Regions from separate parts of the Methylophilus sp. DMC16 genome, predicted to be linked through region 1. Evidence: predicted binding sites of a transcription regulator. Region 1 holds the regulator's gene; the other holds the start of a gene.
The links. The regulator sigma-54, encoded in region 1, starts transcription at its own class of promoters, with help from an activator protein. The targets are predictions, from matches to a motif close to TGGCACNNTTCCTGCT.

Region 1 (5,323 bases):
CCACTCGGCTTGGCTCCCACAGCCAGCACGACAGCGGCCTTGGCCCTTGGCGATGCTTTAGCACTCTGCGTGCTCGATTTGCGTGAGTTCACTGCCGAAGACTTCGCCCGTTCGCATCCCGGTGGCAGCTTGGGCAGACGGCTACTGGTGCGCATCAGGGATGTCATGCGTACCGGCGCGGCCGTGCCCCAAATTGATCAACACGCCTCCATTCAGGAAGCCATCACGCAAATTTCACTTAAGGGCATGGGCTTCACGGCTATTGTGGACCACGCGCAACGCCCAATAGGCATTTTTACCGATGGCGATTTGCGCCGCTTGTTTATGCAGGGCAAGAACAATCCACAGGCATCCATTGATACCGTGATGAACAAACAGCCGTATTTGCTGGAGACGAATCAGATGGCGGTTGAAGCAGTTAACATGATGGAGCAGCACAAAATAAATGGCTTTTTGGCAGTAGATGCCCAAGGGCAGTTGGTAGGGGCATTCAATATGCATGACTTATTGAAAGCCAAAGTCGTTTAGCTTAAACAGGCATTAGAATTCAGGCATGCTTAAACACCCCATTTTGTTGCCGATTGCGTTAATGCTGTTGCTGGCGCTGCTGACCTTCTGGATTAACCAGAATGTACAAGAGCAAGCACTCAAAATGAACATACTTAATCGCCAAGCGCCGGACTACATGTTGTACAACTTTGTGAGTACCCGCACGGATGCGTCCGGCAATACCAAATATGTGCTGGCGGCCGCAAAAATGCGCCACTTTCCTGCCAATGACTATACAGAATTGCAGCGGCCACGCTTTACCCAGTTTGGCCTGAACAAGCCTTACACGCAAATTTATGGTCAGCATGGACGTGTTTCTGCCAATGGTAAACTGGTGGAGTTTAGCAATCAGGTCAAGGTGATCCGCCAAGCCTCTGCCACCAAGCCAGAAACACAAATGCAAACCGAGCGGCTTTGGCTGGAGCCGGATACCGAGGTGGCACACACAGACCAGTCGGTGATCATCCGCCAAAAACCGGCGACAGTGATTACAGGCACGGGCATGCGTTTTGATAACCGGGCTGATACCATGCAATTGTTTAACCGGGTGCATGTGCATTATGAGCGTCCACCCGTCGCCAGCAATTTGGCAAGCCCGGCCCAGGCGTCAAACACAGAACGCCAATGACCGTTGATTATGGAGAAATGAGTTGAACACGCACAAGCCCTTATTTTTAGCGATCTGCATGAGCGTATGGGCGCTATTGTCCATGCCGCTGAGTGTGCTGGCCGAAGAATCTGACCGAGATCAACCGATAGAGCTTGAAGCGGATACCGTGACCGTGAACGATGCTAAAAAAATCAGTATCTACACGGGCAACGTGATTCTTAATCAGGGCACTTTGCAAATCAAGGCGGACAAAATGATCGTACGCGAGGATCAGGACGGCTTTCAACATAGCACCTGTACCGGCAACCCCACCACATTCAAGCAAAAACGTACCGGTAAAGACGAGTGGATGCAAGGCAGTGGTCAACGTATCGAATACAACGCCCGCATGGATAAAGTGCAACTGTATACCAATGCCTGGGTTAAACGTGGTGAAGACATCGTGACCGGGGACTACATCAGCTACGACGCCAACGCCGAGTATGCCGAGGTGATTGGCGGCACCAAAGCCAACCCGAACGGGACGGCTGGCAGCCGCGTCAAGGCCACCATACAGCCTAAAAATAAAACCACACCACCTGTCATTGACAACAAGCCAACCTCTCAACAGGGGTTACGGATGAATCGCTCCTTGCAACTCAAGGTCGAACCTGCCCCTGCCGAAAACACTGGTGAGCAAGGCAAAGAGTAAGCATAAAGATGGAAACCATGGCAGCAGATCAGAACCATTTGCAGGTTAACCGCCTGAAAAAAACCTATCAGGGCCGTACCGTGGTCAAAAACACGACGCTTGAGTTACGCAGTGGCGAAGTGATCGGCTTGCTGGGTCCCAACGGGGCAGGCAAAACCACCAGCTTTTACATGATTGTCGGGTTGGTTGCACTGGATGAAGGCAACATTACGCTGAATGGCGCCGACGTGAGCCGCGCGCCCATGCATGAGCGCGCGCGCATGGGCCTGGCTTATCTGCCCCAAGAAGCATCCATTTTCCGCAAGCTCAGCGTAACCGACAACATCCTCGCCATTCTTGAAACCCGTCCCTATACGGAAGAGCAGCGTGAGGCGAGGCTTGAGTCCTTGCTGGATCAATTGCATATCCAGCACATCCGCAACAGTCAGGCCGTCAGCTTGTCTGGCGGCGAACGTCGACGCGTTGAAATTGCGCGCTGCCTGGCCACAGACCCTAAATTTATTTTGCTGGATGAACCGTTCGCCGGGATTGATCCGATTGCGGTGATCGAAATCCAGAAAATCATCCGCTACCTGAGCAGTCAGAATATTGGTATTTTAATCACCGACCACAATGTGCGCGAAACGCTGGACATCTGTGACCGCGCTTATATTGTCAATGAAGGCGCTGTGTTTGCAGCAGGCACGCCCGATGAAATCATTCAGAACGAAGGTGTGCGTGAAGTGTATCTGGGCAAGAATTTTAGGCTGTAATCCGTCATGAAACAGAACCTGCAATTACGTATTTCGCAAAATCTGGCGCTGACGCCGCAGCTGCAGCAATCGATCCGTTTGCTGCAACTTTCCACGCTGGAACTGAACCAGGAACTGGAAACCATCCTGCAGGAAAACCCGTTACTGGAAATGTCAGACGGTGAAGAAGGCGAGTTTGAAGATAACACACCGCCTCCCCCCACTGTAGAAGCTGAGCCGACAGATGCCAGCTCGTTTGACATGGCAACGCAGCAAGAGATCACCGCACCGGCAGAAAGTCTGCGTGAAGACTTGCACGATGAGCTGGGCGGGAGCGAGAGCGACCTGCCCAATTTAAACGAGGAATTCACGCCGCCAGAGTTTGAAGATGATTATGAAGAGTTTGGCAGCACCAGCAACTGGGACGAAGCCGGACGCAATCATCAGGAAGACGAAGACAGTGACTTTTCCAGACAGGAAACCACCAGCATCAGTTTGCGCGAGCATCTGATTGATCAGATACAACTGGCACATTTATCGCAACGTGACATGAGCCTGGTCAAACTGCTACTGGATAGCATCACTGATGATGGCTATCTGGAGCAAGATCTGCAGGAGATTGTGGAGCACTTGCCACTCGAACTTGAGGTCGAGCTGCTGGAACTGGAAACCGCACTCAAACTGATCCAGAACCTGGACCCTGTAGGCGTTGGTGCGCGCGATTTACGCGAGTGCCTGCTCTTGCAACTGACGCGTTTGCCGCAAGAAACGCCACACTTGCAAACCGCCATTGCCATTGCCAAAGACCACCTGGCGCTGCTGGCCAACAAAGACTTTGTCAAACTGCGCAAGGTGCTTGGTTGCGATGAAGCGGTACTCAAGGCGGCGCAGCACCTGATCCGCCAGCAAAACCCCAGACCCGGCAGCGAGTTTTCCAGCTTTAGTCACGATCACTTTATCCAGCACGATGTGGTGGTTAAAAAGATCAAGGGTATTTGGGTCGCCTCCTTAAATGATGGCGTGATCCCCAAACTGCGCATCAACCAGATGTATGCGGACATCCTCAAGCGCAACCGCGAGAGTTCAGGCCAATACCTGCAAAGCCAGATGCAGGAAGCCAAGTGGATGATTAAAAATATCCAGCAGCGCTTCTCGACCATTTTGCGCGTGTCACAAGCCATTGTAGATCGCCAGCGCAACTTCTTTGAACATGGTGAAATTGCCATGCGGCCACTGGTACTGCGTGAAATCGCCGAAGAACTCGACTTGCATGAAAGCACAGTTTCCCGCGTCACCACGCATAAGTATATGCTCACACCGCGTGGCGTCTATGAACTCAAATACTTCTTTGGCAGCTCAGTGGCCACAGATGCAGGCGGCTCCTGCTCTGCCACCGCCATCCGCGCCTTGATCAAGCAAATGGTGGCCGAAGAAAACCCGAAAAAGCCTTTGTCGGACAACCAGATCACCGACACACTGGCACAACAAGGCATCGTCGTTGCCCGCCGTACCATAGCCAAATATCGCGAGTCCCTGAATATTCCTCCCGCGAACTTGCGCAAAACGCTCTAAACAAAAAAGGCCGCAGATGCGGCCTTTTTTGTTTCTCAGCTCAAATCACCTGATTGTGATCTTGGCAAATTTACGTTTGCCCACCTGTGCGATCACTGTCACGCCTTTTGTCAAAGGCAGATTCTTATCATCCACCTTGACGCTGTCGAGCTTGACGCCGCCTTGCTGCACTGCGCGCATGGCTTCACTGGTGCTTTCAACCAGGCCCGCCTGTTTTAACAATTGGCTAATGCCGATGCTCTCGCCTTCAATGGTCACTTCAACTTCGGGCACGTCATCCGGGATGCCGCCTTTGGCACGGGTCTGGAAGTCCTGCAAGGCTTTTTCAGCCGCGGCTTGACCATGGAAACGCGCCACAATTTCCTGCGCGAAGCCGACCTTGATATTGCGGGGGTTTGCGCCACTGGCGACTTGCGCCTTCCATTCGGCAATGTTTTCCAGCGTCGCAAAAGACAGCAAATCAATATAGCGCCACATCAGTTCATCTGAAATCGACATGATCTTGGCAAAAATAGTCTCTGGCGCCTCGCTAATGCCAATGTAGTTCCCGAGTGATTTAGACATTTTATTGACGCCATCCAACCCTTCCAGCAACGGCATCATCAGCACACATTGCTGCGACTGGCCGGCCTGCTTTTGCAACTCACGCCCCATGAGCAGGTTAAACTTCTGGTCGGTACCACCGAGCTCAAGATCCGCTTGCAGGGCCACCGAATCATATCCTTGCAGTAACGGGTACAGAAACTCGTGAATCGCAATCGGTTGATTACCCTTGAAGCGTTTGGAGAAGTCATCCCGCTCCAGCATGCGGGCCACGGTATGGCTGGCAGCCAGCTTGATCATCCCCGCCGCACCGAGTTCACTTAACCAGTTGGAGTTAAAAACAATCTCGGTTTTGGTGGGATCCAGTATTTTGAAGACTTGTGCGGCATAGGTATCGGCGTTGGCCTTGACCTGCTCCACGGTTAAGGGTGGACGGGTGGCGCTTTTGCCCGTTGGGTCACCAATCATGCCGGTAAAGTCACCGATCAGGAATAAAATCTGATGGCCCAGATCCTGCAACTGGCGCAATTTATTAATGAGGACGGTATGACCCAGGTGCAAGTCGGGCGCGGTAGGGTCAAAGCCTGCTTTCACACGTAACGGCTTGCCTGTTTTCAGTTTCTCGAC
Region 2 (5,323 bases), on a different contig from region 1:
AAGGCGGGCCTTGTACGCTGCCTTCCAGCAAATAGCGGCGGATGCCGCGGCGGCAGGTATTGCCCACATCAATCGGCTGGTTTTTCAGCCAGTCAACAAACATGCGTGCGGCCGTTTCGGCATGCCAGCCATTGTGGCTTAGCCAGGCGCGGCCCAGACACAGCGACATTTCGGTGTCGTCGGTAATCTGACCGGGTTTGAGCTTGAGCCAGCCACCGCCTGTCATGTCGCGATGCTGGCCTCGGCTGGCGATTTCTCTGGCAGTCATAAACTCCACTGGCGCGCCCAGCGCATCGCCGACCGCCATGCCCAGATATGCGCCCAGCGCACGTTGCATGAGGTCAGGCATAGCGGGCCATGACCTCGTATTCGCCACCCAGCGCGATGACTTCTTCCTCGCCGCACAGTGGGCTGTGTTGCAGCAAGCCGGGAAACAGTAACAGTTTGACCAGCGGCACTTCCACTTGCAATATCCAGTCACCAAACTCGTCGGCGCGCTCGCGGTTGCGGGTAAATGACACCAGATTGTTAAGCCGCAGCCTGCACAGCCCGGCACGCAGCCCATGTTGCCCCAGGGTCGGTTCTTCGTTGAGGTTCACGCCGCGCCACAGGGTCAGTGTGGGGTGCGAGGTTGGCAAGCCAAAACGCGCAATCACAAACTGACAATACTCGTATAACAAATCAAGCTGCATATGGATGCTGTAGTTATGAAAGCGGCTGCAAAACTTCTCTTCCAGATAGGTGACCCAGGCCGGGGAGGGGAAATGCCCCAGCGGTGCGCGGTGAAAGCTGGGCGTGAGGCCAAAGCGACTTTCCACCCAGCCCTTGAGCACCGCCCCCTGCGGGCTGTTGGCATCAAAGCCCCAGCCCTCCAGCAATTTGAGGTAGCTGGGTCTAAAACGGCGTGGGCCTTGTGCTGTGGCTGGCCGCTGCAAATCAAAGGCGATGGCCATATAGTGGGCAAACCTGTCAGCGGCTTCTTCGGCGTTGTGGCTGGCGTGCAGCAAACGAAACAGCCCGCTGTGGGTCTCGCGTGCTCCGGCAATATGCAGGGGCTGCGGGTGACGGTTAAACGCGACCGAGCCCAGCAATCCGGCCGGAAGACCAACCAGGTTGGTGCTGTACCAGTCTTGCGGGCTTTCTTCCGCCTGCATGCCAGCGAGATGCAGCCTTAAACCGGACGGTTTTCATTCGGGTTGCGTACTGGCCCCATCAATTGCAGGCCTTCTTCATAGGTGATTTCCGGATAGTTGGCGCTAAAACTCATGGCCTTGGCAATCACCGCATCCAGTTTGCCCGCAGTATCCAGTTTTTTCAGATCATTCTTTTCCAGGTGCAACAGTTCCAGCAACTCGTTATAAACCGTGGCCTCATCAATTGGCAGGATGTAAAAAGTGCTGCCGTTCATCTTGACCGTGTATTTTTTCAAGAGGTCGATATTGTTGCAAAACAGGATGTATTTTCCTTCAGGCAGCAGGGCATCTTTCAATGCTTCAACCAGCATTTCCAGATAGCCGAAAGACAGCAGGTAGCCAGTAAAAAATGGCATGCCATTTTCGCCTTCCTGCGCGTAGGCCATGACCTGGTCACAGGTAATTTCAGGTGGACGCGCTTCATCAGCCACTTGCGGGGCAAATTTAATCGCCAGTTCGCCACGAAACCCAAAGCGCCCTGGCACTTTGGTGGCATCTTTAAACACTGGGTTTTGCAAGCGGTGCTCTGAGTTGAGTTTGCCGAAAATGGTGCTTTCCATGGTAGTCATTACAATGTTCTCCTAAAGAAATGAAGCCAGGGGTTACGCTGGCTGGTTACGAATAAAGTCTGCGGTTTTTAAAAAAGCCTGATCCAACTGTGCCCTTAACGTGGCATCTGCCACCACCTCCAGCACGGCACGTCGCATGCATAACATCCAGGCATCCCTTTCTGCCTCGCCGATGCCAAACATGGCATGTCGCTGGCGCAAGCGCGGATGTCCGCGTGTGTTGCTATACACCTTGGGGCCACCCAGCCATTCGATCAGAAACTGCACTAGAACAGCCTTGGTTTCGGACAGGTCTGCCGCATGCATGGCGCGGATCGCTGCAGCTTCTGGTGCCGTATTCATATGAAAATAAAAGCGCTCGACCAGATGGGTAATGGCAGCTTCTCCACCGATTTGTGCAAAGTGCGGATTGCCTTGAATTTGCGCGATTGGCTTGTGTCGGCTGGTATCCAAAGCCGGATTAATGGGGGGTAATGGCTGATGCATCCTGACCTCTCTAGGAACTGACAGATAGTCCTGATTCAGCAAGTGTTATACCAACAGCTATGCCAATTGATCTGCAGAAGGCAAGGATCAAGCCTGGATGCGGCTTGGCGGCCAGTTGATGCATGAAGCAACGCATTGAAAGGCGGCTGACCGTATGCAGAAAGGTTTGTTTCATACCGCACGCTGGGCGCCGCTTTTGTCGTGTTTGCGACAGAGGGGATTTAAGGAGGTGTGGTCTGTGTTTTTATTAAAATATCAATAATAATCAATCACTTAATTTTTATTTTCTCTGTTGGCACGCTCCTTGCCATACACAGCCTACATGGCCGACACCCATCCATCGCCTGATAAGAAAAGTGATTAGGTTGCGATTCGGAATCGGAAGATGGCTGCGTACAGCGACGAATTTTTCATTTAAACCTAAAGGAGCTTCAATTATGGCTGCATTACGTCAAATTGCATTTTATGGCAAAGGTGGCATCGGCAAGTCCACCACTTCTCAAAACACGCTGGCTGCGTTGGCCGAAATGGGTCAGAAAATCCTCATCGTCGGTTGCGACCCTAAAGCCGACTCTACCCGCCTGATTCTGCACGCAAAAGCACAGGACACCGTATTGTCCCTGGCGGCAGAAGCGGGTTCTGTCGAGGATCTGGAAATCGAAGATGTGATGAAAATCGGTTACCGCGACATCCGTTGCGTGGAATCCGGTGGTCCAGAACCTGGCGTGGGTTGTGCTGGTCGCGGTGTGATTACTTCGATCAACTTCCTCGAGGAAAACGGCGCCTATGACGGCGTGGATTATGTGTCCTACGACGTATTGGGTGACGTGGTGTGCGGTGGTTTCGCCATGCCGATCCGTGAAAACAAGGCACAGGAAATCTACATCGTCATGTCCGGCGAAATGATGGCGATGTATGCCGCCAACAATATTTCTAAAGGTATTCTGAAATACGCCAACTCCGGCGGTGTGCGTCTGGGTGGCCTGGTATGTAACGAACGCCAGACTGACAAGGAACTGGAACTGGCAGAAGCCCTGGCAGGCAAACTGGGTACCAAGCTGATCCACTTTGTGCCACGTGACAACGTGGTGCAGCACGCCGAGTTGCGTCGTATGACCGTGCTGGAATACGCCCCGGACTCCAAGCAGGCTGAGGAATATCGTCAACTGGCGCAGAAAGTTCACGCCAACGCCGGTAACGGTACCATCCCGACCCCGATCACCATGGATGAGCTGGAAGACCTGTTGATGGACTTCGGCATCATGAAGAAAGAGGATGAAACACTGATTGGTAAAGCGGCGACTGCAGCTTAATGAGTCTTTGGCAGGGGGCTTTGCCCCTTGCCAACCCCTCCAGAGACGGTTTCAAAAGTTGAGGAGGTTACTTCCGGGCAATTTCAACAATTTTTGAAAAGTTTCTTTTTATCACTGGTTTTTAGTCGAACATAGGAGACAACGATGAGTGCGACTGCTGAAACAAAAGTCAACGGCGCCGAGCTGATTCAGGAGGTGTTAAAAGCCTATCCTGAAAAGTCCGCCAAAAAACGTGCAAAACATTTGAATGTGTATGAAGAAGGCAAATCCGAGTGTGATGTGAAATCCAACATCAAATCGCTGCCAGGGGTAATGACCATCCGTGGTTGTGCCTACGCCGGTTCCAAAGGCGTGGTGTGGGGACCGATTAAAGACATGGTGCATATCTCGCATGGTCCGGTCGGTTGTGGCCAGTATTCCTGGGCGTCACGCCGTAACTACTACATCGGTACCACCGGTATCGACACCTTCGGCACCATGCAGTTTACCTCCGACTTCCAGGAAAAAGACATCGTGTTTGGCGGTGACAAAAAACTGGAAAAAATCATCGACGAGATTCAGGTACTGTTCCCGCTCAACAAGGGCATTACCGTACAGTCCGAGTGCCCGATTGGCCTGATCGGCGACGACATCGAAGCCGTGTCCAAGAAAAAAGCCAAAGAGTATGAAGGCAAAGTGATTGTACCTGTGCGTTGCGAAGGCTTCCGTGGCGTGTCGCAATCGCTGGGTCACCACATCGCCAACGACGCCGTGCGCGACTTTGTGTTTGACAAAACTGACCCGGAAAAAAACAAATTCGAGTCCAGCCCGTATGACGTGGCCATTATTGGTGACTACAACATCGGTGGCGATGCCTGGTCCAGCCGTATCCTGCTCGAAGAAATGGGCCTGCGCGTGATTGCCCAGTGGTCCGGTGACGGCTCGATTGCCGAGCTGGAAAACACGCCCAAGGCCAAGCTCAATATCCTGCACTGCTACCGCTCGATGAACTACATCAGCCGCCACATGGAAGAGAAGTATGGGATCCCATGGGTAGAGTACAACTTTTTTGGCCCATCCAAAATCGAAGAATCCCTGCGCAAGATTGCCAGCTTCTTTGATGACAGTATCAAGGAGAAAACAGAGCAGGTCATTGCCAAATACAAGGCGCTGACCGATGCCGTGATTGCCAAGTACAAACCACGCCTGCAAGGCAAAAAAGTCATGCTGTTTGTCGGTGGCCTGCGTCCCCGTCACGTGATTGGTGCCTATGAGGATTTGGGCATGGAAGTGGTGGGTACCGGCTACGAGTTTGGCCACAACGATGACTATCAGCGTACCACTCACTATGTTAAGGACGGCACCCTGATCTATGACGATGTGACCGGCTACGAGTTTGAGAAGTTTGTGGAAGCCGTGCAACCAGATCTGGTCGGTTCCGGCATCAAGGAAAAATACGTGTTCCAGAAAATGGGCGTGCCTTTCCGTCAAATGCACAGCTGGGATTATTCCGGCCCTTACCACGGCTATGACGGCTTTGCGATTTTTGCCCGTGACATGGACATGGCGATTAACAACCCGGTATGGGGCTTGACCAAAGCGCCATGGCAACAAGCGGCTTAAGAGGAGAACTGAACATGAGCCAGAATGCTGATAAGGTTTTAGACCATTTTGAACTGTTTCGCGAACCAGAATATACGGAAATGTTCGCCAACAAGAAAAAGAATTTTGAATTTGCCGTGCCTGCCGATGAAGTGAAAAAGCAGGTGGAATACGCCAAAAC

Region 2: nifH (nitrogenase iron protein) is a predicted target of sigma-54. The motif match lies at 2,542-2,557, and genes of this name have one in related genera.

The regions. Positions count from the first base shown of each region.
Region 1 is NZ_JBQUZC010000003.1:87,603-92,925, reverse strand. Features, by position in the region: gene ACT53D_RS11890 (KpsF/GutQ family sugar-phosphate isomerase) at 1-528, shown strand, start outside; gene lptC (LPS export ABC transporter periplasmic protein LptC) at 554-1,177, shown strand; gene lptA (lipopolysaccharide transport periplasmic protein LptA) at 1,236-1,850, shown strand; gene lptB (LPS export ABC transporter ATP-binding protein) at 1,859-2,602, shown strand; gene ACT53D_RS11870 (RNA polymerase factor sigma-54) at 2,609-4,153, shown strand; gene tyrS (tyrosine--tRNA ligase) at 4,199-5,323, opposite strand, start outside.
Region 2 is NZ_JBQUZC010000001.1:1,598,358-1,603,680, reverse strand. Features, by position in the region: gene draG (ADP-ribosyl-[dinitrogen reductase] hydrolase) at 1-337, opposite strand, end outside; gene ACT53D_RS07535 (NAD(+)--dinitrogen-reductase ADP-D-ribosyltransferase) at 342-1,154, opposite strand; gene ACT53D_RS07530 (hypothetical protein) at 1,172-1,762, opposite strand; gene ACT53D_RS07525 (group II truncated hemoglobin) at 1,796-2,248, opposite strand; gene nifH (nitrogenase iron protein) at 2,686-3,561, shown strand; gene nifD (nitrogenase molybdenum-iron protein alpha chain) at 3,706-5,163, shown strand; gene nifK (nitrogenase molybdenum-iron protein subunit beta) at 5,178-5,323, shown strand, end outside.